Regions from separate parts of the Paenalkalicoccus suaedae genome, predicted to be linked through region 1. Evidence: a T-box and tRNA genes for the amino acid it is inferred to sense, from the RefSeq annotation. Region 1 holds a T-box; the other holds one or more tRNA genes.
The links. The T-box of region 1 lies ahead of leuS (leucine--tRNA ligase). A T-box ahead of a tRNA ligase gene usually reads a tRNA of that ligase, here a tRNA-Leu.

Region 1 (11,305 bases):
GATATTCGCGCGATTGAGGTGGAAACTCGCGCGGTTCGGGCATCAACTTGCGCAATAACCCCATCAAGATGCGCGAATAATTTCAGGATACGCAGTCGAAGGTGATAGTCGCGCGGTTGGGGTAAAAACTCGCGCAGTTCGAGCATCAACTCGCGCAATAACCCCATCAAGATGCGCGATTAATTACAGGATACGCAGTCGAAGGGGATATTCGCGCGATTGAGGTGGAAACTCGCGCGTTTCGGGCATCAACTTGCGCAATAACCCCATCAAGATGCGCGATTAATTACAGGATACGCAGTCGGAGGTGATAGTCGCGCGATTGAGGTGGAAACTCGCGCGGTTCGGGCATCAACTTGCGCAATAACCCCATCAAGACGCGCGAATAATTTCAGGATACGCAGTCGAAGGTGATAGTCGCGCGGTTGGGGTAAAAACTCGCGCAGTTCGAGCATCAACTCGCGCAATAACCCCATCAAGATGCGCGATTAATTACAGGATACGCAGTCGGAGGGGATATTCGCGCGGTTGAAGTGAAAATATACGCGGTTCGAGCACTAACCCGCGATAAACTCATTCCTCCAACCACACCCCACAAAAAAAGTAGCCAACATCAGCAATGTCAGCTACTTCTTCTATCCTAATCCCTATTCACAAACGGCTAAAGCTTATCCAAGCACTTACTTCTTCCCAATAGCTAATAAAAAAGGTGGATCGTTCTTTTGGTTGATAAAACCATATCGAAGCACATCATACTGCTTTTGCGGCAGTGCCTCGACATACTGTAACAGCTCTTCTTTTTCTTCTTTACCGCCATCATGCCCGTAGTAGACAACTAATATCAATAGTCCACCGCGCTTCAATGCAGCTAACATATCTTCTACTGCCTTAAGTGTCGTGTCAGCAAGTGTGATGACAGACTTATCGCTCCCAGGCAAATAGCCTAAGTTAAAAATGGCGGCGTCAATTTCAGCTTCACTGACGTAGGAAGCGAATTTCTCGTGACCATCGTGAATCAACGTGACGCGCTCTCGAAGCTTTGCGGCTTTAAGCTTTGCTTCCGTGCTCAAGATTGCTTCTTGTTGAATATCAAAGCTATATACGTGCTTGGCGTTTTCGGCGAGAAACAACGTGTCGTGTCCGTTACCAGCCGTTCCGTCTACAACAATGCTATCCTTTGTTAAAACTTGCGTTAATAAGGAGCGAGTAAAAGGAATAATTCGTTCAATCATACTTGTTCACCTCGAGTAAAATTTGCCTTGATAGCTGTTGCGCTTCTTAAGCTCTGCATCAATTGCGTTTAAAGCACTCCACTTTTGCATGCTCCACATCGGACCGATTAAAAGATCAGCGGGACCGTCTCCAGTTAGGCGGTGAATCATCATATCGGGAGGTAACACTTCGAGCTGATCGCAAACGAGCGACACATATTCCTCAAGCTCCATCAAATCCACAAGGCCTTTCTCGTATTGCTTCACCATGGCCGTTTTTTTCAACAGGTGTAAAAGATGAATTTTAATGCCTTGTACGTCAAGCTTTGCGACCTCATGAGCTGTCTCAAGCATCATCTCGTGTGTCTCGAGGGGAAGGCCATTAATGATGTGGGAACAAATGCGAATGTTATGAGCGCGGAGCTTAGCAACGCCCTCTTTATAGCAATCGAAGTCGTGTGCGCGATTAATGATGCGACCTGTTTTATCGTGAGCGGTTTGTAAACCGAGCTCGACCCATAAATAAGTTCGCTTATTTAACTCGGCTAAATAATCGACAACGTCAGGAGGTAAACAGTCGGGTCTCGTTGCAATCGCAAGACCGACGACGCCTTCCTGAGCTAGAATTGGCTCGAACTTTTCTTTTAAAACCTCAACTGGTGCATACGTATTTGTGTAGGCCTGAAAATAACCAATGTACTTCGCTTTTGGCCATTTGCGATGCATGCGTTCTTTGACGTCATGAAACTGCGTGACAACATCAAATTCTCGATCTCCAGCAAAGTCACCTGAGCCTCGAACGCTACAAAACGTACAACCTCCATGTGCAACTTTGCCATCCCGATTCGGGCAATCGAAGCCAGCGTCTAAAGGAATCTTCATGATCTTGTGACCGAAGTGTTCCTTTAAGTGCTGGTTCCATGTGTAGTACCGCTTACCATCTGTCATGTGAGCTGGGATCATGAAGCACCAAGCTCCTGAATGACCTTAATGACTTGCTCAATATCTTCTTTCGAAACATCTCTGTTTGTTGTGAAACGAAGAGAACCGGCTTTATAAGGAATAATACGAACGCCTTTTTCTTCAAAGAGATCGACCCATTCATGAACAGATCGTTTAGAAGGTGCGACGTTTGCCACGACAATATTTGTTTGCACCTCGTGATCAATTGTTAAATCAGTCCATGTACGTAAAGCCTCCGCGATTTTCTGTGCATGCTGATGGTCGACATGAAGCTGTTCGCGATGGTGCTTTAAGGCATAAAGACCAGGTGCTGCTAACACGCCTGCTTGTCTTAAGCCACCACCGAGCATTTTGCGGACTTTACGGGCGCGTTTAATAAACGGGGCGGGGCCTGCGAGCATCGATCCAACAGGAGCACCTAGCCCTTTTGATAAACAAAATTGAACCGTATCGACATACTGCGTGATCTCGGACGGTTCGACCTGTAAACTCGCAGCAGCGTTAAATAAACGAGCGCCATCCATATGGACGGGAATCTCGTATCGTTGAGCTAAAGTATAAAGCTCCTTCATATAAGAGAGAGATAAGACAGCTCCACCACCGCGGTTATGCGTATTTTCGAGCCAAATCAAGCCTGTCTCAGGGAAATGAATATCGTCTGAGCGAATGGAGCGCTCTACTTCATCTAGATTCATCTCGCCATTCGTGTGAGGGAGACTCATCGCCTGAACACCAGCAAACACAGACATCGCGGCGCCTTCGTAAATGAAGACGTGCGCATCGCGATCCATAATAATCTCGTCGCCTGGTCTTGTGTGAGCCAGGATCGCAGCCTGATTCCCTTGCGTGCCGCTTGTGACAAAGAGAGAGGATTCCTTTTGCACGAGCTCTGCTACGTATCGCTCTAGCTCATTGACGGACGGATCCTCTCCATAAACGTCATCTCCGACATCTGCTTCGGCCATAAGCCTTCTAAGCGTTTCGTTTGGTTTTGTGACCGTATCACTGCGTAAATCAATCATCTATGTAACACCTTCCGATCCTTATAAACTAATGAACTACGATTATACTATGACAAAACAGGATTTGCGAAGGAATCTTATTGTTGTTTTGTAGATAATCTACTACACTTAGTTAGAGAGTCTAAATGATTAAGGAGTTTTTTTATGCCTAGGGCGATATGGATATTAATTATTGGCATGTCTATTAATATAACGGGGGCATCTTTTTTATGGCCTCTTAACACGATTTACATGAGTGAGGAGCTTGGCAGATCTCTTACTGCCGCAGGAGTTGTACTAATGATAAACGCTGCAGCCGGGATTATCGGTAACTTAATTGGTGGCAAGCTGTTTGATTTTATTGGTGGTTTCAAAACGATGGTGATGGGTACGGGAATTGCGATGATGAGTGCGTTCACGTTAGCCGTTAACTATGAATCGTTTCCTGCATACGTGATTTGTCTCGTGTTAATTGGCTTCGGCGGTGGGATGGTAATCCCTTGTATGTATGCCATGGCTGGGGCCGTTTGGCCGGAGGGGGGCAGACGACCATTCAATGCGATGTACGTTTCTCAAAACGTTGGCGTTGCATTAGGGGCGGCGCTTGGCGGTCTGTTAGCGAGCTTTCGCTTTGATTTTGTCTTTTTAGGCAATGGTCTGATGTACGCCGTCTTTTTAATACTCGCTCTCGTTTTTTTCAGAAACTTAGAAAGTGGTACCTTAAAGGGACGCGCTACGAATGTTTTTGAACAAGCAGAGAAGATTGAGCATAAGCGTCGCTTTCATGCGCTTGCCATTTTGTGCATTGGCTTCTTAATTTGTTGGATTGCGTATACACAGTGGGCGTCGACGATCGCTGCGTTCACACAAGAGGTCGGCATTCCACTTAGTAGCTACAGCTTACTTTGGACGATTAACGGTCTGATGATTATTCTTTGTCAGCCGCTGATTCGCTTCTTCGTAGAGCGGTATGTGCATTCATTAAAGGCGCAGATTTACGTAGGACTAGTCATCTTTATGGCAGCGTACGCGGTGCTTTCTCAAACAGAGGTATTTACGGGCTTTGTTGTGGCTATGATTATTTTAACGATTGGGGAAATGTTTGTCTGGCCTGCGATCCCAACGATTGCACACCAGCTAGCACCAGAGGGGAAGGCTGGATTTTATCAGGGCATTGTCAATAGTATCGCGACTGGTGGACGACTAATTGGTCCTTTATTCGGTGGATTTATGGCAGATACGTTTGGGATGCAGATCTTGTTTTACGTGATTCTCTTCTTATTTATTATCCCATTTATTACGACAAAGCTATTTGATCGCGGCGTTCCGCATATCGACTTTCAGCGAGAAGAGAAGGAGGCGTCTTGACACACGCTTTATACATGCATACAATAGCATTACGTATAACGAAAGAACGTTGAGAAGGAATAGTAGGCATGTCGCGCTTCTTCAGAGAGTTAACGGGTGGTGAGAGTTAACAGTGCGAATGGTCGAACTCACCTTTGAGTGCGCATGTGCGCCGTCTAACCAGCGTTATTGGTGTTGAGTGAGCGTCGTGACGCTAATCGTGGGTGGTACCGCGGGAAGGATTTTAAACCTCTCGTCCCTTATGTATATTTGGGATGGAGGTTTTTTTATATTTTGAGGAGGTAATGACAGTGGCTTTTCATCACGAAAAAATTGAGTCAAAGTGGCAATCGTATTGGGAGGAACATCATACGTTTAAAACAGAAGAGGATCCAGCAAAGAAGAATTTTTATGCACTAGATATGTTCCCATATCCATCAGGTGCAGGCCTTCACGTTGGACACCCTGAAGGATATACAGCAACGGATATTTTAGCACGCATGAAGCGTATGCAAGGCTACAACGTCCTTCACCCAATGGGATGGGATGCGTTTGGATTACCAGCTGAGCAGTACGCGCTTGATACAGGGAATCACCCACGTGAATTCACGAAGCAAAACGTGGACACATTCAGACGTCAAATTAAAGAGCTTGGCTTCTCCTATGATTGGGAGCGCGAAGTGAATACAACGGACGAGGATTACTATAAGTGGACACAGTGGATTTTCATCCAGCTTTATAACAAAGGACTTGCGTACGTCGATGAGGTTGCCGTTAACTGGTGTCCGGCCCTTGGTACGGTACTTGCCAACGAAGAAGTCATTGATGGTAAGAGTGAGCGTGGCGGACATCCCGTAGAGCGCCGTCCGATGAAGCAATGGATGCTTAAGATCACGGAGTATGGTGATCGCTTGCTTGCGGATCTTGACGATCTTGATTGGCCGGAGAGCCTTAAAGATATGCAGCGCAACTGGATCGGCCGTTCAGAAGGCGCGGATGTAGACTTCCACGTTCCTTCTGCTGAAAAGACGATCACGGTCTTTACAACACGTCCTGACACGCTATTTGGTGCTACGTATTTAGTGCTTGCTCCTGAGCATTCCCTTGTTGACGTGCTTACAACAGACGAGCAACGTGATGCTGTCGAAGCATATCAAAAGCAGGTAGCAACGAAGAGTGACCTAGAGCGTACCGAGCTTGCGAAAGAAAAAACAGGTGTCTTCACAGGTGGCTATGCGGTTCACCCTGTCACAGGTGAAAATGTTCCTGTCTGGATTGCTGACTACGTTCTTGTTAACTACGGAACTGGCGCTATTATGGCGGTCCCTGGTCACGATGAGCGTGACAACGAGTTTGCTAAAGTGTTCGACTTGCCGATTGTAGAGGTTGTTGCTGGCGGAGACGTACAAGAAGAAGCTTATGCAGGTGATGGAGAGCACGTAAACTCCGATTTTCTCAATGGGCTGAAGAATGAAGAGGCAATCACGGCAATGTGTGATTGGCTAGAGTCGAATCAAAAAGGAAAGCGTCAGGTTACGTATCGTTTGAGAGACTGGCTCTTTAGCCGTCAGCGCTACTGGGGCGAGCCGATTCCAGTGATTCACTGGGAGGATGGCACGATGACGACGGTGCCGGAGGAGGAGCTTCCGCTCACGCTTCCTGACATGAACGAATTCAAGCCGTCAGGCACAGGCGAATCGCCGCTTGCGAACAACGAAGAGTGGTTGATCGTCACAGATCCAAAGACAGGCATGAAGGGTCGCCGCGAGACGAATACGATGCCTCAATGGGCTGGTAGCTGTTGGTATTACCTGCGCTACATTGATCCAAAGAACGATAAGATGCTAGCAGATCCTGCTAAGCTTGAGAAGTGGTTGCCTGTCGATATTTATATCGGTGGAGCGGAGCACGCTGTCTTGCACCTCCTTTACGCGCGATTCTGGCACAAGGTGCTTTATGATATCGGTGTAGTGCCAACTAAAGAGCCTTTCCAAAAGCTTTATAACCAAGGTATGATTTTGGGCGAAAATAATGAGAAGATGAGTAAATCAAAAGGAAACGTCGTGAATCCGGATGATATTATTCGCTCTCACGGAGCGGACACGCTTCGTCTATATGAGATGTTTATGGGACCACTTGATGCATCGATTGCATGGAGTGAGAACGGTCTTGACGGTGCGAGAAGATTCCTTGACCGCGTGTGGAGACTTCTTGTAACAGATAGTGGCGAGCTAAAAGACTCGATCGTGGACGCTGCCACAAGTGACGACATGTCGCGCACGTATCATCAAACGGTGAAAAAGGTAACGGAGGACTTCGAAGGACTTCGCTTTAACACGGGTATTTCTCAGCTAATGGTATTTGTTAATGAAGGCTATAAGCAGGAGAAGCTATCTCGTAGTCAGGTTGAAGGCTTCATCAAACTTCTTTCTCCAGTCGCACCTCACGTAGCAGAGGAGCTATGGAGCAAGCTTGGTCACAGTCAATCTCTCACGCATAGCACATGGCCTGTTCATGACGATGCATGGCTCGTCGAGGATGAGGTAGAAGTTGTTGTCCAAGTAAACGGCAAGCTTCGCGCAAAGATTAAAATTGCGAAGGAAGCATCGAAAGAAGACTTGGAAGCTGCGGCGTTTGACGTAGATAAAGTAAAAGAAGAAGTGGAAGGGAAGACAATCCGTAAGGTGATTGCGGTTCCTGGTAAGCTTGTAAATATTGTAGCGAATTAATATGGTGGTTGACCCCTTGTCTCCGGTTGGAGGTGAGGGGTTTTTTAGGTTGAGGGGTTTGAATGAAGGAGGTCAAGGTCAAGGGCGGGCACCTTCGGAGCCCCTGCGCGGCGGGCGCTACATACCTGTGTGGCTGGGAGGGCTTTTCGATCGGCCGAACTGAGCGGCCGCTCGAAAGGATTTTCACTGCGCGAAAGTGCTACACGGGTATTTCGCACCCGCCGCTTCGGGTCTCCTACGGTTGGGTTTATAAATTGTGGAATCGTTTTTGAATCGAAAAGGCCTTTTTAAATAAAAAACTACTTAGATGCTAGAAAGCTAGCAATAAAGGGCGTAGTCTTTAAATAAGTGGTTAAAGCCTTTCACAGCTGGCACTCCATTCAATTTAATCATGCAAAGTCAGGAGTAGCATCCAAGGAGCGGGTATGCGAATCAACTTTTGCGCTACCAAGTTCATGTGAATGAAGAGCCGAATATAAATAGACTGGGAACGGGTAACCAGGAGGTGTTTTCGGATAATGAGAGAGAGTTTTCGGATAATCGAAGGACATAATCGGATAATGGCACCAGGTTTTCGGATAATCGAAGGCTATAATCGGATAATGACACCAGGTTTTCGGATAATCGAAGGCTATAATCGGATAATGACACCAAGTTTTCGGATAATTGAAGGCTATATCGGATAATGACACCAGGTTTTCGGATAATCGAAGGCTATAATCGGATAATGACACCAGGTTTTCGGATAATTGAAGGCTATATCGGATGATGACACCAGGTTTTCGGATAATTGAAGGCTATAATCGGATGATGACACCAAGTTTTCGGAAAATCGAAGGCCATAACCGGATAATCCCCCCAGCCAACACCCATCGCCACCAACAAAAAAAGCTGGAACAGCTTACTCGCGCTTTTCCAGCCTCACCTTACTACTCTATCTATTGCACGACTTCATTTCCTTCTACCGCACACCGCTCCGCTGCAGCTTTCCCAGCCGTATAGCCAGTGGAGAAGGCGACGGTAATATTATATCCACCAGTGTATCCGTGCAGATCCATGACTTCTCCGCAAAAGAAGAGGCCTTGCTTCATTTTGGATTCCATTCGTTTTGGGTAGACTTCTTTCACGCTGACGCCACCGCCAGTTACGAATGCTTTCTCAATCGACAAGGTACCGGTTGCTGTCAGCTCAATGTGCTTCATCGCTTTTGCTAATGCACGTATTTTATCGTGACCAAGCTCCGTGCATACAGTCATGCCATCAATAGAAGCATTCTTTAAAAGAATCGGCATTAATCGTTCCGGAGCAAAGCCGGATAGCGCATTCTTAACGGCTTTCTTAGGCTCTGATTGAATCACTTTATTCAATCTCTGGAATAGTGTCTCTTCATTTTCGTCCACAAAAAGATCGATCTCCATAGGCACGGAGGATACGTCATGCTTCTTTTTAGCCTTGATGACATACTGGCTACAGCGCAGGCCGATCGGACCGGAGACACCAAAATGGGTGAAAATCATGTCGCCGCGATGGGCTTTAATAAGCTTACCCTTTTTTGGATCGATCACGGAGAGTTGCACGTCGCGAAGGGAGAGCCCTTGAAGCTCCTTCGTGTGGATAAAGCTGTCGCTCATCGTGATGGGTACCTCAGTCGGGTATAAATCGGTGATCGTGTGACCGGCTTTTTTCGCCCACGGGTAGCCGTCGCCAGTGGATCCCGTGTAAGGGACAGACATACCACCGACTGCTACGATCACGTTTTTAGCTTGAATTAACTCTCCGTCCGTAAGCTCCACGGCACTGACAGCATCCTCTGTATAATGGATGTCCGCAACCTCTGTTTTAGTGCGTATCTCCACGTTTAACGATCGAATCTTATTTAATAATGCTCGAACAACCTCAATCGCTTTATCATTAACGGGGAACATTCTGCCGTTATCTTCTTCCTTTAACGGGATATTCAACCCTTCAAAAAAGGCAATGATATCCTCGTTGTTAAAGATAGAGAAGGGACTGTACATAAATCGACCGTTACCTGGGATGTGCTTAATGATTTCAGCGGCATCGACTCGGTTCGTCACGTTGCAGCGTCCGCCTCCGGAAATAGCTAGCTTGCGCCCGAGCTTACTGCCTTTATCCAGTAAAAGCACGCTAGCGCCGTGAGACGCACTCGCGACTGCTGCCATTAGTCCGGAGGGACCACCGCCTATAATTACTACATCTTTCACGTAAATCGCTCCTTTGATTTGCTCTCACACGATTGTACGGTTTCTAGATAGAAAATGCAATAAGGCCTTGTTTTTAAGCAAATTTGCTTAAAATGTGGCTTCTGTCATGATCATGTCACATTAGCAACAGATTTTTAATGAATTGTCTGTTTTATTCTGAATTTTACTGTGGTACACTTCTTGTGGAAGATTTTATGCTAGGAGGTTTTTTACCATGTTAGGACAGCTACGACAACGATTCACCGCTAAAAAAGAGCGGTTTGCAGAAGAGACGCAGGAACGAATTCGCCAATATGCTACTTTAGAGCGCCAAGCTGCTCTTCAAGATATGAAACAGAAACACGAAAGCCAGACGTTATTAAATCAAGCCGTGAGTGAGTATTTGACAACCGTTCACCCAAGCTTTTTATTACACCCAGACGTACACCGCGCAGTATTAAATATGCTATTTGCACGTTCAGAAGGAACGTTCAGCATGTCTATTTCGATGACGAAGGAAATGAGAAAAGCTTATTCGTTCTATCATAATGATTTAAAGCCGTTTATCGTAGCGCTTGAAGAGCGCGGTTTTAGACTAAACGGTAATGAAGAGCTATTTTTAACGTCTTTATTAACGAAACTACGGGAGACTAACTATCGCATGCTTTCGGAGCGATACGGCGACTTTATTTCCATTGAAATGTCGCTATCTGATGCGTTCTATCGGTATTTTGTCGTTGTACCTCGTGAGTCAAGGTTTGAAAGTGGACACTTAGATTTCTTTGCAACGTATTTAAATCATAAGAAAATTGAAGATTTTACGTGGACAAAGAATAAAATGAAGCGCCAGCTACGTCAGTTTGCTAAGCAACATAAGCACCTTAGCCGTAAAACATCTGATCAGCAGCTAGCTAAGTTAGGATAGGTAACGGTAAGGTGGATGCACGGTAACGGTAATTAAATAATGTAGAGAAGGTGCCAATGCGATCATATTGGTGCCTTTTTTTGTCGTGAGGAATGCGGGCGAGGGAAGGGGAAATGCACGCGGAGTGGAGCAGAATGCAGACAGCTAAGGTGGAAATGCACACGACGAGGTGGGAAATGCACGCGGTGCAAAAGAATGACACCCTGAAAGGTAACATGCACGCGCCATAAGACAACGTACACGACGCTCCACTATAAATAGCGTCTCTCCGACACCATCATCCTACAAAAAGCAGCGAGACAGCCACACGAATAATGACTTAGCCCTTTTTTCTGTCAAAAAAAGCTAGCATCATACTTGCGTCAGCGTTGAAAAGTGGTATCGTTGTAGAGAGGAAAGGGGTAATGGTGATGAAGCAGAAACTTTTATTTATTGGAGCTGGCCGAATGGCGGAAGCGATTATTGCGGGTATTGTGAAAACAAACCCTGAGGCGATTGGCTCTATCACAGTAGCGAACCAAACAAATCAAGACACCTTACATAGATTAGAAGAAACGTATGGCGTAGCAACAACAACAGTATGGATGAGCGAGGTCGAAAGTCATGATGCGATTATTCTCGCAACGCCTCCTCACACGCATGATGCGATCCTAAGAGACTTAGCTCGTGTGATTGATCACAAACTTGTTTTGACCGTTGCGGCGGGGATTGATCCAGCGTACATGGAGGAGCGTTTGCCTAGTGGGACTCCGACTGCATGGATTATGCCGAATACGGCAGCGCAGGTTGGGGAATCGATGTCTACTTATACATGCGGAGAGTATGTCACAGCCAAGCATCGCGAATTGATTCAAGCAATATTAGATGCTATCGGCTATTCCGAAGAGTTTCCTCCACAGCTCGTTCATGATCTAACGGCAATTAC
Region 2 (11,305 bases), 1.4 Mb from region 1:
CCACTATCTTTTATTCCACAAAAAAGCCCGATCTAATCATCATTCTAGACAGAAAATCGAGTTAATATGTATACGAGGGATGATTTCAATTTGTTGCTTATTTAATAATGGAAGTATTTTTTTACAACATCTGAATGTACTATCTACTTGTTGTATAAGGAAGATTAAATGATGCATCCTCTCTTTGATTTGGTGCATACAGACTTCTAAATGACGCATTCAAGCACGGATGTGATGCAAAGCTAGTTGAACAGACTCATACGAAGACCCAACTGACGCACTCCATCCTAGATGTGATGCAAATGCCGTTCTATCCGATGCATACACTCCTTCATTTGATGCAAATCAATCTGCGGCGACGCATACGGAAGATCAGGTGGCGCACTCACTATCCAATATGATGCAAACGACCTCTAGCCTGACGTAAACGATCGATAAATCAACGACCTTCCCGTTAAAAAGGCAGCTAGTTTCTCTTTTTAACACACAAAAAAACACCCACCATCAGGTGGATGCTCGTTTGCCCAGCAACGTCCTACTCTCACAGGGGGACAGCCCCCAACTACCATCGGCGCTAGAGAGCTTAACTTCCGTGTTCGGCATGGGAACGGGTGTGACCTCTCTGCTATCGTCACTAGACTATGATTTCTTGCTCCGCTATGCGAATCAAGAAAGATAAAGGTCGTTGACCTTTCAAAACTGGATAGTGAACATGTAGAAGAAGAATCGTCTTAGTTGACGCCTTCTGTAAAACTATATATCTTGGTTAAGCCCTCGATCGATTAGTATCTCTCAGCTCCGCATATCGCTATGCTTCCACACGAGACCTATCTACCTCATCATCTCTAAGGGATCTTACTCACTATAAGTGATGGGAAATCTCATCTTGAGGGGGGCTTCATGCTTAGATGCTTTCAGCACTTATCCCGTCCACACGTAGCTACCCAGCTATGCTCCTGGCGGAACAACTGGTACACCAGCGGTGTGTCCATCCCGGTCCTCTCGTACTAAGGACAGCTCCTCTCAAATTTCCAACGCCCGCGACGGATAGGGACCGAACTGTCTCACGACGTTCTGAACCCAGCTCGCGTGCCGCTTTAATGGGCGAACAGCCCAACCCTTGGGACCTACTTCAGCCCCAGGATGCGACGAGCCGACATCGAGGTGCCAAACCTCCCCGTCGATGTGGACTCTTGGGAGAGATTAGCCTGTTATCCCCAGGGTAGCTTTTATCCGTTGAGCGACGGCCCTTCCATACGGTGCCGCCGGATCACTAAGCCCGACTTTCGTCCCTGCTCGACCTGTATGTCTCGCAGTCAAGCTCCCTTATGCCTTTGCACTCTGCGAATGATTTCCAACCATTCTGAGGGAACCTTTGGGCGCCTCCGTTACTTTTTAGGAGGCGACCGCCCCAGTCAAACTGCCCACCTGACACTGTCCCTGAACCGGATCACGGTTCGAGGTTAGAATGTCAAAACAGCCAGGGTAGTATCCCACCAATGCCTCCACCGAAGCTAGCGCTCCGGTTTCCAAGGCTCCTACCTATCCTGTACAAGCTGTTCCAACATCCAATATCAAGCTACAGTAAAGCTCCATGGGGTCTTTCCGTCCTGTCGCGGGTAACCTGCATCTTCACAGGTAATATAATTTCACCGGGTCTCTCGTTGAGACAGTGCCCAAATCGTTGCACCTTTCGTGCGGGTCGGAACTTACCCGACAAGGAATTTCGCTACCTTAGGACCGTTATAGTTACGGCCGCCGTTTACTGGGGCTTCAATTCAGAGCTTCTCCCGTAAGGGATAACCCCTCCTCTTAACCTTCCAGCACCGGGCAGGTGTCAGCCCCTATACTTCGCCTTGCGGCTTCGCAGAGACCTGTGTTTTTGATAAACAGTCGTTTGGGCCTATTCACTGCGGCTCTCTCGGGCTTGCACCCTAATAGAGCACTCCTTCTCCCGAAGTTACGGAGTCATTTTGCCGAGTTCCTTAACGAGAGTTCTCCCGCGCGTCTTAGAATTCTCTTCCCGCCTACCTGTGTCGGTTTGCGGTACGGGCACCAGCTTTCTCACTAGAGGCTTTTCTTGGCAGTGTAGGATCGGGAACTTCGCTACTAAATTTCGCTCGTGATCACAGCTCAACCTTACGGTAGACGGATTTGCCTATCTACCAGCCTCACTGCTTCAGCGCACACTTCCAATCGTGCGCATTCCCTACCTTCCTGCGTCCCCCCATTGCTCAAACAAAAGCGTGGTGGTACAGGAATATCAACCTGTTTGCCATCGCCTACGCCTTTCGGCCTCGGCTTAGGTCCCGACTAACCCTGAGTGGACGAGCCTTCCTCAGGAACCCTTAGGCTTTCGACGGAGGGGATTCTCACCCCTCTTTTCGCTACTCATACCGGCATTCTCACTTCCAAGCGCTCCACAAGTCCTTCCGGTCTTGCTTCGCAGCCCTTGGAACGCTCCCCTACCATTAACACCCTAAGGTGTTAATCCATAGCTTCGGTGATACGTTTAGCCCCGGTACATTTTCGGCGCAGAGTCACTCGACCAGTGAGCTATTACGCACTCTTTCAATGATGGCTGCTTCTAAGCCAACATCCTGGTTGTCTAAGCAACTCCACATCCTTTTCCACTTAACGTATACTTTGGGACCTTAGCTGATGGTCTGGGCTGTTTCCCTTTTGACTACGGATCTTAGCACTCGCAGTCTGACTCCCGAGGATAAGTAATTGGCATTCGGAGTTTGACTGAATTCGGTAATCCTGTGGGGACCCCTAGTCCAATCAGTGCTCTACCTCCAATACTCTTCCCTCGAGGCTAGCCCTAAAGCTATTTCGGGGAGAACCAGCTATTTCCGAGTTCGATTGGCATTTCACCCCTACCCACACCTCATCCCCGCACTTTTCAACGTGCGTGGGTTCGGGCCTCCATCCAGTGTTACCTGGACTTCACCCTGGACATGGGTAGATCACCCGGTTTCGGGTCTACAACCACGTACTATGTCGCCCTATTCAGACTCGCTTTCGCTGCGGCTCCGTCTCTTCAACTTAACCTTGCACGTAATCGTAACTCGCCGGTTCATTCTACAAAAGGCACGCTGTCACCCATTAACGGGCTCCAACTACTTGTAGGCACACGGTTTCAAGATCTCTTTCACTCCCCTCTCGGGGTGCTTTTCACCTTTCCCTCACGGTACTGGTTCACTATCGGTCACTAGGGAGTATTTAGCCTTGGGAGATGGTCCTCCCAGATTCCGACGGGGTTTCACGTGTCCCGCCGTACTCAGGATACACTCCGGAGGAGGGAGTCTTTTGACTACAGGGCTGTTACCTTGTACCGCGGATCTTTCCAGATCGCTTCGTCTAGACTCTCTCTTTCTTACTCCGTATGGAATGTCCTACAACCCCAAAAGGCAAGCCTTTTGGTTTGGGCTAATTCCGTTTCGCTCGCCGCTACTAAGGAAATCGCATTTGCTTTCTCTTCCTCCAGGTACTAAGATGTTTCAGTTCCCTGGGTCTGCCTTCTCATATCCTATGGATTCAGATATGGATCCTACCCCATTACGGGTAGTGGGTTCCCCCATTCGGAAATCTCCGGATCAACGCTTACTTACAGCTCCCCGAAGCATATCGGTGTTCGTCCCGTCCTTCATCGGCTCCTAGTGCCAAGGTATCCACCGTGCGCCCTTATTCGCTTAACCTAACTTACTGTTAGGACGTCGTTTTACTTCTTGGCTATCTTCTAAGACACTCGGAAAAACCTTTCGTTTGTTTCCAAACGGATTGATTTTCCGGTGATTCTTTTCTACATGTTTATTACTATCCAGTTTTCAAAGGTCAATGGTGGAGCCTAGCGGGATCGAACCGCTGACCTCCTGCGTGCAAAGCAGGCGCTCTCCCAGCTGAGCTAAGGCCCCAAAAATTAATTTTGTGCAAAATGGTGGGCCTGAGTGGACTCGAACCACCGACCTCACGCTTATCAGGCGTGCGCTCTAACCAGCTGAGCTACAGGCCCATTTTGACAAAAAAATATAGTGTTTTTAGAGAGATGATCTCTCAAAACTAAACAAAAGGGTCGAATGCGAAGTTCGATTGAGCTTAATGCTCCTTAGAAAGGAGGTGATCCATCCCCACCTTCCGGTAGGGATACCTTGTTACGACTTCACCCCAATCATCTGTCCCACCTTCGGCGGCTGGCTCCATAAAGGTTACCTCACCGACTTCGGGTGTTACAAACTCTCGTGGTGTGACGGGCGGTGTGTACAAGGCCCGGGAACGTATTCACCGCGGCATGCTGATCCGCGATTACTAGCAATTCCGGCTTCATGTAGGCGAGTTGCAGCCTACAATCCGAACTGAGAATGGCTTTATGGGATTTGCTCAACCTCGCGGTTTTGCTGCCCTTTGTACCATCCATTGTAGCACGTGTGTAGCCCAGGTCATAAGGGGCATGATGATTTGACGTCGTCCCCACCTTCCTCCGGTTTGTCACCGGCAGTCACCTTAGAGTGCCCAACTAAATGCTGGCAACTAAGGTCAAGGGTTGCGCTCGTTGCGGGACTTAACCCAACATCTCACGACACGAGCTGACGACAACCATGCACCACCTGTCACTCTGTCCCCCGAAGGGGAACGTCCTATCTCTAGGAGTGGCAGAGGATGTCAAGACCTGGTAAGGTTCTTCGCGTTGCTTCGAATTAAACCACATGCTCCACTGCTTGTGCGGGCCCCCGTCAATTCCTTTGAGTTTCAGCCTTGCGGCCGTACTCCCCAGGCGGAGTGCTTAATGTGTTAACTTCGGCACTAAGGGCATCGAAACCCCTAACACCTAGCACTCATCGTTTACAGCGTGGACTACCAGGGTATCTAATCCTGTTTGCTCCCCACGCTTTCGCGCCTCAGCGTCAGTTGTAAGCCAGAAAGTCGCCTTCGCCACTGGTGTTCCTCCATATATCTACGCATTTCACCGCTACACATGGAATTCCACTTTCCTCTCTTACACTCAAGTCTCCCAGTTTCCAATGACCCTCCACGGTTGAGCCGTGGGCTTTCACATCAGACTTAAGAGACCGCCTGCGCGCGCTTTACGCCCAATAATTCCGGACAACGCTTGCCCCCTACGTATTACCGCGGCTGCTGGCACGTAGTTAGCCGGGGCTTTCTCGTGAGGTACCGTCAAGGTGCCGGTCTATTCGTGCGGCACTTGTTCTTCCTCATAACAGAACTTTACGATCCGAAGACCTTCATCGTTCACGCGGCATTGCACCGTCAGGCTTTCGCCCATTGCGGATGATTCCCTACTGCTGCCTCCCGTAGGAGTCTGGCCGTGTCTCAGTCCCAGTGTGGCCGATCACCCTCTCAGGTCGGCTACGCATCGTCGCCTTGGTAAGCCATTACCTTACCAACTAGCTAATGCGCCGCGGGCCCATCCTGTAGTGTTAGGTAAAACCCAACTTTTACAAGGGAACCATGCGGTTCCTTTGATTATCCGGTATTAGCTTCGGTTTCCCGAAGTTATCCCAGTCTACAGGGCAGGTTGCCCACGTGTTACTCACCCGTCCGCCGCTCATTCCACATCATTCACTCCGAAGAGATCGTGATGCTTCCTGCGCTCGACTTGCATGTATTAGGCATGCCGCCAGCGTTCGTCCTGAGCCAGGATCAAACTCTCCGATAAATCGTCGAAGTTTGAACTTCTGACTAACATTCGAGTAAACTCGAACAACGAATCTAGCGATTCATTTTGAAGAACTAGGTTCTTCATTTAAAAAAATTGACGAGATGGTTTTCATCTCTTTTAATTCCTTCGCTTCGTCTTTTGTTTAGTTTTCAAAGATCAATGGTGGAGCCTAGCGGGATCGAACCGCTGACCTCCTGCGTGCAAAGCAGGCGCTCTCCCAGCTGAGCTAAGGCCCCGTAAAAAATGGTCGGGAAGACAGGATTCGAACCTGCGACCCCTTGGTCCCAAACCAAGTGCTCTACCAAGCTGAGCTACTTCCCGATAATGGCGCGCCCGAGAGGAGTCGAACCCCTAACCTTTTGATCCGTAGTCAAACGCTCTATCCAATTGAGCTACGGGCGCATATAAAATTGGTGCCGAGGGCCGGACTTGAACCGGCACGGTAATCACTTACCGCAGGATTTTAAGTCCTGTGTGTCTGCCAATTCCACCACCCCGGCAAGGGTAGTTATGTAACAGTCATACAGTATAATGTATGGAGCGGAAAACGGGATTCGAACCCGCGACCCCCACCTTGGCAAGGTGGTGCTCTACCACTGAGCTATTTCCGCAAATGGTGCGGGTGAAGGGAGTCGAACCCCCACGCCCGAAGGCACTAGATCCTAAGTCTAGCGCGTCTGCCAGTTCCGCCACACCCGCAAAAATAAAACTATGGTGAGCCATGAAGGACTCGAACCTTCGACCCTCTGATTAAAAGTCAGATGCTCTACCAACTGAGCTAATGGCTCCTAGTGGTGCTGGCCAGAGGACTTGAACCCCCAACCTACTGATTACAAGTCAGTTGCTCTACCAATTGAGCTAGGCCAGCATATAATATAACACTAAGAAGTGATTATTACAATATTTATTTTAAAAAAGTTTTATGGTGGAGGATGACGGGCTCGAACCGCCGACCCCCTGCTTGTAAGGCAGGTGCTCTCCCAACTGAGCTAATCCTCCATATAAAGCCCAGCAACGTCCTACTCTCACAGGGGGACAGCCCCCAACTACCATCGGCGCTAGAGAGCTTAACTTCCGTGTTCGGCATGGGAACGGGTGTGACCTCTCTGCTATCGTCACTAGACTATGATTTCTTGCTCCGCTATGCGAATCAAGAAAGATAAAGGTCGTTGACCTTTCAAAACTGGATAGTGAACATGTAGAAGAAGAATCGTCTTAGTTGACGCCTTCTGTAAAACTATATATCTTGGTTAAGCCCTCGATCGATTAGTATCTCTCAGCTCCGCATATCGCTATGCTTCCACACGAGACCTATCTACCTCATCATCTCTAAGGGATCTTACTCACTATAAGTGATGGGAAATCTCATCTTGAGGGGGGCTTCATGCTTAGATGCTTTCAGCACTTATCCCGTCCACACGTAGCTACCCAGCTATGCTCCTGGCGGAACAACTGGTACACCAGCGGTGTGTCCATCCCGGTCCTCTCGTACTAAGGACAGCTCCTCTCAAATTTCCAACGCCCGCGACGGATAGGGACCGAACTGTCTCACGACGTTCTGAACCCAGCTCGCGTGCCGCTTTAATGGGCGAACAGCCCAACCCTTGGGACCTACTTCAGCCCCAGGATGCGACGAGCCGACATCGAGGTGCCAAACCTCCCCGTCGATGTGGACTCTTGGGAGAGATTAGCCTGTTATCCCCAGGGTAGCTTTTATCCGTTGAGCGACGGCCCTTCCATACGGTGCCGCCGGATCACTAAGCCCGACTTTCGTCCCTGCTCGACCTGTATGTCTCGCAGTCAAGCTCCCTTATGCCTTTGCACTCTGCGAATGATTTCCAACCATTCTGAGGGAACCTTTGGGCGCCTCCGTTACTTTTTAGGAGGCGACCGCCCCAGTCAAACTGCCCACCTGACACTGTCCCTGAACCGGATCACGGTTCGAGGTTAGAATGTCAAAACAGCCAGGGTAGTATCCCACCAATGCCTCCACCGAAGCTAGCGCTCCGGTTTCCAAGGCTCCTACCTATCCTGTACAAGCTGTTCCAACATCCAATATCAAGCTACAGTAAAGCTCCATGGGGTCTTTCCGTCCTGTCGCGGTAACCTGCATCTTCACAGGTAATATAATTTCACCGGGTCTCTCGTTGAGACAGTGCCCAAATCGTTGCACCTTTCGTGCGGGTCGGAACTTACCCGACAAGGAATTTCGCTACCTTAGGACCGTTATAGTTACGGCCGCCGTTTACTGGGGCTTCAATTCAGAGCTTCTCCCGTAAGGGATAACCCCTCCTCTTAACCTTCCAGCACCGGGCAGGTGTCAGCCCCTATACTTCGCCTTGCGGCTTCGCAGAGACCTGTGTTTTTGATAAACAGTCGTTTGGGCCTATTCACTGCGGCTCTCTCGGGCTTGCACCCTAATAGAGCACTCCTTCTCCCGAAGTTACGGAGTCATTTTGCCGAGTTCCTTAACGAGAGTTCTCCCGCGCGTCTTAGAATTCTCTTCCCGCCTACCTGTGTCGGTTTGCGGTACGGGCACCAGCTTTCTCACTAGAGGCTTTTCTTGGCAGTGTAGGATCGGGAACTTCGCTACTAAATTTCGCTCGTGATCACAGCTCAACCTTACGGTAGACGGATTTGCCTATCTACCAGCCTCACTGCTTCAGCGCACACTTCCAATCGTGCGCATTCCCTACCTTCCTGCGTCCCCCCATTGCTCAAACAAAAGCGTGGTGGTACAGGAATATCAACCTGTTTGCCATCGCCTACGCCTTTCGGCCTCGGCTTAGGTCCCGACTAACCCTGAGTGGACGAGCCTTCCTCAGGAACCCTTAGGCTTTCGACGGAGGGGATTCTCACCCCTCTTTTCGCTACTCATACCGGCATTCTCACTTCCAAGCGCTCCACAAGTCCTTCCGGTCTTGCTTCGCAGCCCTTGGAACGCTCCCCTACCATTAACACCAAGGTGTTAATCCATAGCTTCGGTGATACGTTTAGCCCCGGTACATTTTCGGCGCAGAGTCACTCGACCAGTGAGCTATTACGCACTCTTTCAATGATGGCTGCTTCTAAGCCAACATCCTGGTTGTCTAAGCAACTCCACATCCTTTTCCACTTAACGTATACTTTGGGACCTTAGCTGATGGTCTGGGCTGTTTCCCTTTTGACTACGGATCTTAGCACTCGCAGTCTGACTCCCGAGGATAAGTAATTGGCATTCGGAGTTTGACTGAATTCGGTAATCCTGTGGGGACCCCTAGTCCAATCAGTGCTCTACCTCCAATACTCTTCCCTCGAGGCTAGCCCTAAAGCTATTTCGGGGAGAACCAGCTATTTCCGAGTTCGATTGGCATTTCACCCCTACCCACACCTCATCCCCGCACTTTTCAACGTGCGTGGGTTCGGGCCTCCATCCAGTGTTACCTGGACTTCACCCTGGACATGGGTAGATCACCCGGTTTCGGGTCTACAACCACGTACTATGTCGCCCTATTCAGACTCGCTTTCGCTGCGGCTCCGTCTCTTCAACTTAACCTTGCACGTAATCGTAACTCGCCGGTTCATTCTACAAAAGGCACGCTGTCACCCATTAACGGGCTCCAACTACTTGTAGGCACACGGTTTCAAGATCTCTTTCACTCCCCTCTCGGGGTGCTTTTCACCTTTCCCTCACGGTACTGGTTCACTATCGGTCACTAGGGAGTATTTAGCCTTGGGAGATGGTCCTCCCAGATTCCGACGGGGTTTCACGTGTCCCGCCGTACTCAGGATACACTCCGGAGGAGGGAGTCTTTTGACTACAGGGCTGTTACCTTGTACCGCGGATCTTTCCAGATCGCTTCGTCTAGACTCTCTCTTTCTTACTCCGTATGGAATGTCCTACAACCCCAAAAGGCAAGCCTTTTGGTTTGGGCTAATTCCGTTTCGCTCGCCGCTACTAAGGAAATCGCATTTGCTTTCTCTTCCTCCAGGTACTAAGATGTTTCAGTTCCCTGGGTCTGCCTTCTCATATCCTATGGATTCAGATATGGATCCTACCCCATTACGGGTAGTGGGTTCCCCCATTCGGAAATCTCCGGATCAACGCTTACTTACAGCTCCCCGAAGCATATCGGTGTTCGTCCCGTCCTTCATCGGCTCCTAGTGCCAAGGTATCCACCGTGCGCCCTTATTCGCTTAACCTAACTTACTGTTAGGACGTCGTTTTACTTCTTGGCTATCTTCTAAGACACTCGGAAAAACCTTTCGTTTGTTTCCAAACGGATTGATTTTCCGGTGATTCTTTTCTACATGTTCTTACTATCCAGTTTTCAAAGGTCAACTCGGAATAGACCCCACAAGGGGTTCTTCCGGAGAGGCTTACCCTCTCAAAACTAAACAAAAGGATCGAATGCGAAGTTCGATTGAGCTTAATGCTCCTTAGAAAGGAGGTGATCCATCCCCACCTTCCGGTAGGGATACCTTGTTACGACTTCACCCCAATCATCTGTCCCACCTTCGGCGGCTGGCTCCATAAAGGTTACCTCACCGACTTCGGGTGTTACAAACTCTCGTGGTGTGACGGGCGGTGTGTACAAGGCCCGGGAACGTATTCACCGCGGCATGCTGATCCGCGATTACTAGCAATTCCGGCTTCATGTAGGCGAGTTGCAGCCTACAATCCGAACTGAGAATGGCTAATGGGATTTGCTCAACCTCGCGGTTTTGCTGCCCTTTGTACCATCCATTGTAGCACGTGTGTAGCCCAGGTCATAAGGGGCATGATGATTTGACGTCGTCCCCACCTTCCTCCGGTTTGTCACCGGCAGTCACCTTAGAGTGCCCAACTAAATGCTGGCAACTAAGGTCAAGGGTTGCGCTCGTTGCGGGACTTAACCCAACATCTCACGACACGAGCTGACGACAACCATGCACCACCTGTCACTCTGTCCCCCGAAGGGGAACGTCCTATCTCTAGGAGTGGCAGAGGATGTCAAGACCTGGTAAGGTTCTTCGCGTTGCTTCGAATTAAACCACATGCTCCACTGCTTGTGCGGGCCCCCGTCAATTCCTTTGAGTTTCAGCCTTGCGGCCGTACTCCCCAGGCGGAGTGCTTAATGTGTTAACTTCGGCACTAAGGGCATCGAAACCCCTAACACCTAGCACTCATCGTTTACGGCGTGGACTACCAGGGTATCTAATCCTGTTTGCTCCCCACGCTTTCGCGCCTCAGCGTCAGTTGTAAGCCAGAAAGTCGCCTTCGCCACTGGTGTTCCTCCATATATCTACGCATTTCACCGCTACACATGGAATTCCACTTTCCTCTCTTACACTCAAGTCTCCCAGTTTCCAATGACCCTCCACGGTTGAGCCGTGGGCTTTCACATCAGACTTAAGAGACCGCCTGCGCGCGCTTTACGCCCAATAATTCCGGACAACGCTTGCCCCCTACGTATTACCGCGGCTGCTGGCACGTAGTTAGCCGGGGCTTTCTCGTGAGGTACCGTCAAGGTGCCGGTCTATTCGTGCGGCACTTGTTCTTCCCTCATAACAGAACTTTACGATCCGAAGACCTTCATCGTTCACGCGGCATTGCACCGTCAGGCTTTCGCCCATTGCGGATGATTCCCTACTGCTGCCTCCCGT

Region 2: it has a tRNA-Leu gene. The T-box ahead of leuS (leucine--tRNA ligase) is inferred to sense a tRNA for this amino acid. The anticodon was not compared.

The regions. Positions count from the first base shown of each region.
Region 1 covers NZ_CP041372.2:2,695,581-2,706,885, reverse strand. The annotation lists gene mnmM (tRNA 5-(aminomethyl)-2-thiouridylate-methyltransferase MnmM) at 681-1,232, opposite strand; gene mnmL (tRNA modification radical SAM protein MnmL/YtqA) at 1,239-2,174, opposite strand; gene ltaE (low-specificity L-threonine aldolase) at 2,171-3,196, opposite strand; gene FLK61_RS14505 (MDR family MFS transporter) at 3,341-4,543, shown strand; T-box leader at 4,584-4,786, shown strand; gene leuS (leucine--tRNA ligase) at 4,834-7,251, shown strand; gene FLK61_RS14495 (BaiN/RdsA family NAD(P)/FAD-dependent oxidoreductase) at 8,190-9,434, opposite strand; gene FLK61_RS14490 (hypothetical protein) at 9,691-10,380, shown strand; gene proC (pyrroline-5-carboxylate reductase) at 10,785-11,305, shown strand, end outside.
Region 2 covers NZ_CP041372.2:93,676-104,980, reverse strand. The annotation lists rRNA gene rrf (5S ribosomal RNA) at 523-639, opposite strand; rRNA gene FLK61_RS00940 (23S ribosomal RNA) at 763-3,701, opposite strand; tRNA gene FLK61_RS00935 (tRNA-Ala) at 3,842-3,917, opposite strand; tRNA gene FLK61_RS00930 (tRNA-Ile) at 3,939-4,015, opposite strand; rRNA gene FLK61_RS00925 (16S ribosomal RNA) at 4,113-5,677, opposite strand; tRNA gene FLK61_RS00920 (tRNA-Ala) at 5,841-5,916, opposite strand; tRNA gene FLK61_RS00915 (tRNA-Pro) at 5,925-6,001, opposite strand; tRNA gene FLK61_RS00910 (tRNA-Arg) at 6,006-6,082, opposite strand; tRNA gene FLK61_RS00905 (tRNA-Leu) at 6,092-6,180, opposite strand; tRNA gene FLK61_RS00900 (tRNA-Gly) at 6,217-6,291, opposite strand; tRNA gene FLK61_RS00895 (tRNA-Leu) at 6,295-6,379, opposite strand; tRNA gene FLK61_RS00890 (tRNA-Lys) at 6,393-6,468, opposite strand; tRNA gene FLK61_RS00885 (tRNA-Thr) at 6,473-6,548, opposite strand; tRNA gene FLK61_RS00880 (tRNA-Val) at 6,604-6,679, opposite strand; rRNA gene rrf (5S ribosomal RNA) at 6,687-6,803, opposite strand; rRNA gene FLK61_RS00870 (23S ribosomal RNA) at 6,927-9,862, opposite strand; rRNA gene FLK61_RS00865 (16S ribosomal RNA) at 10,104-11,305, opposite strand, start outside.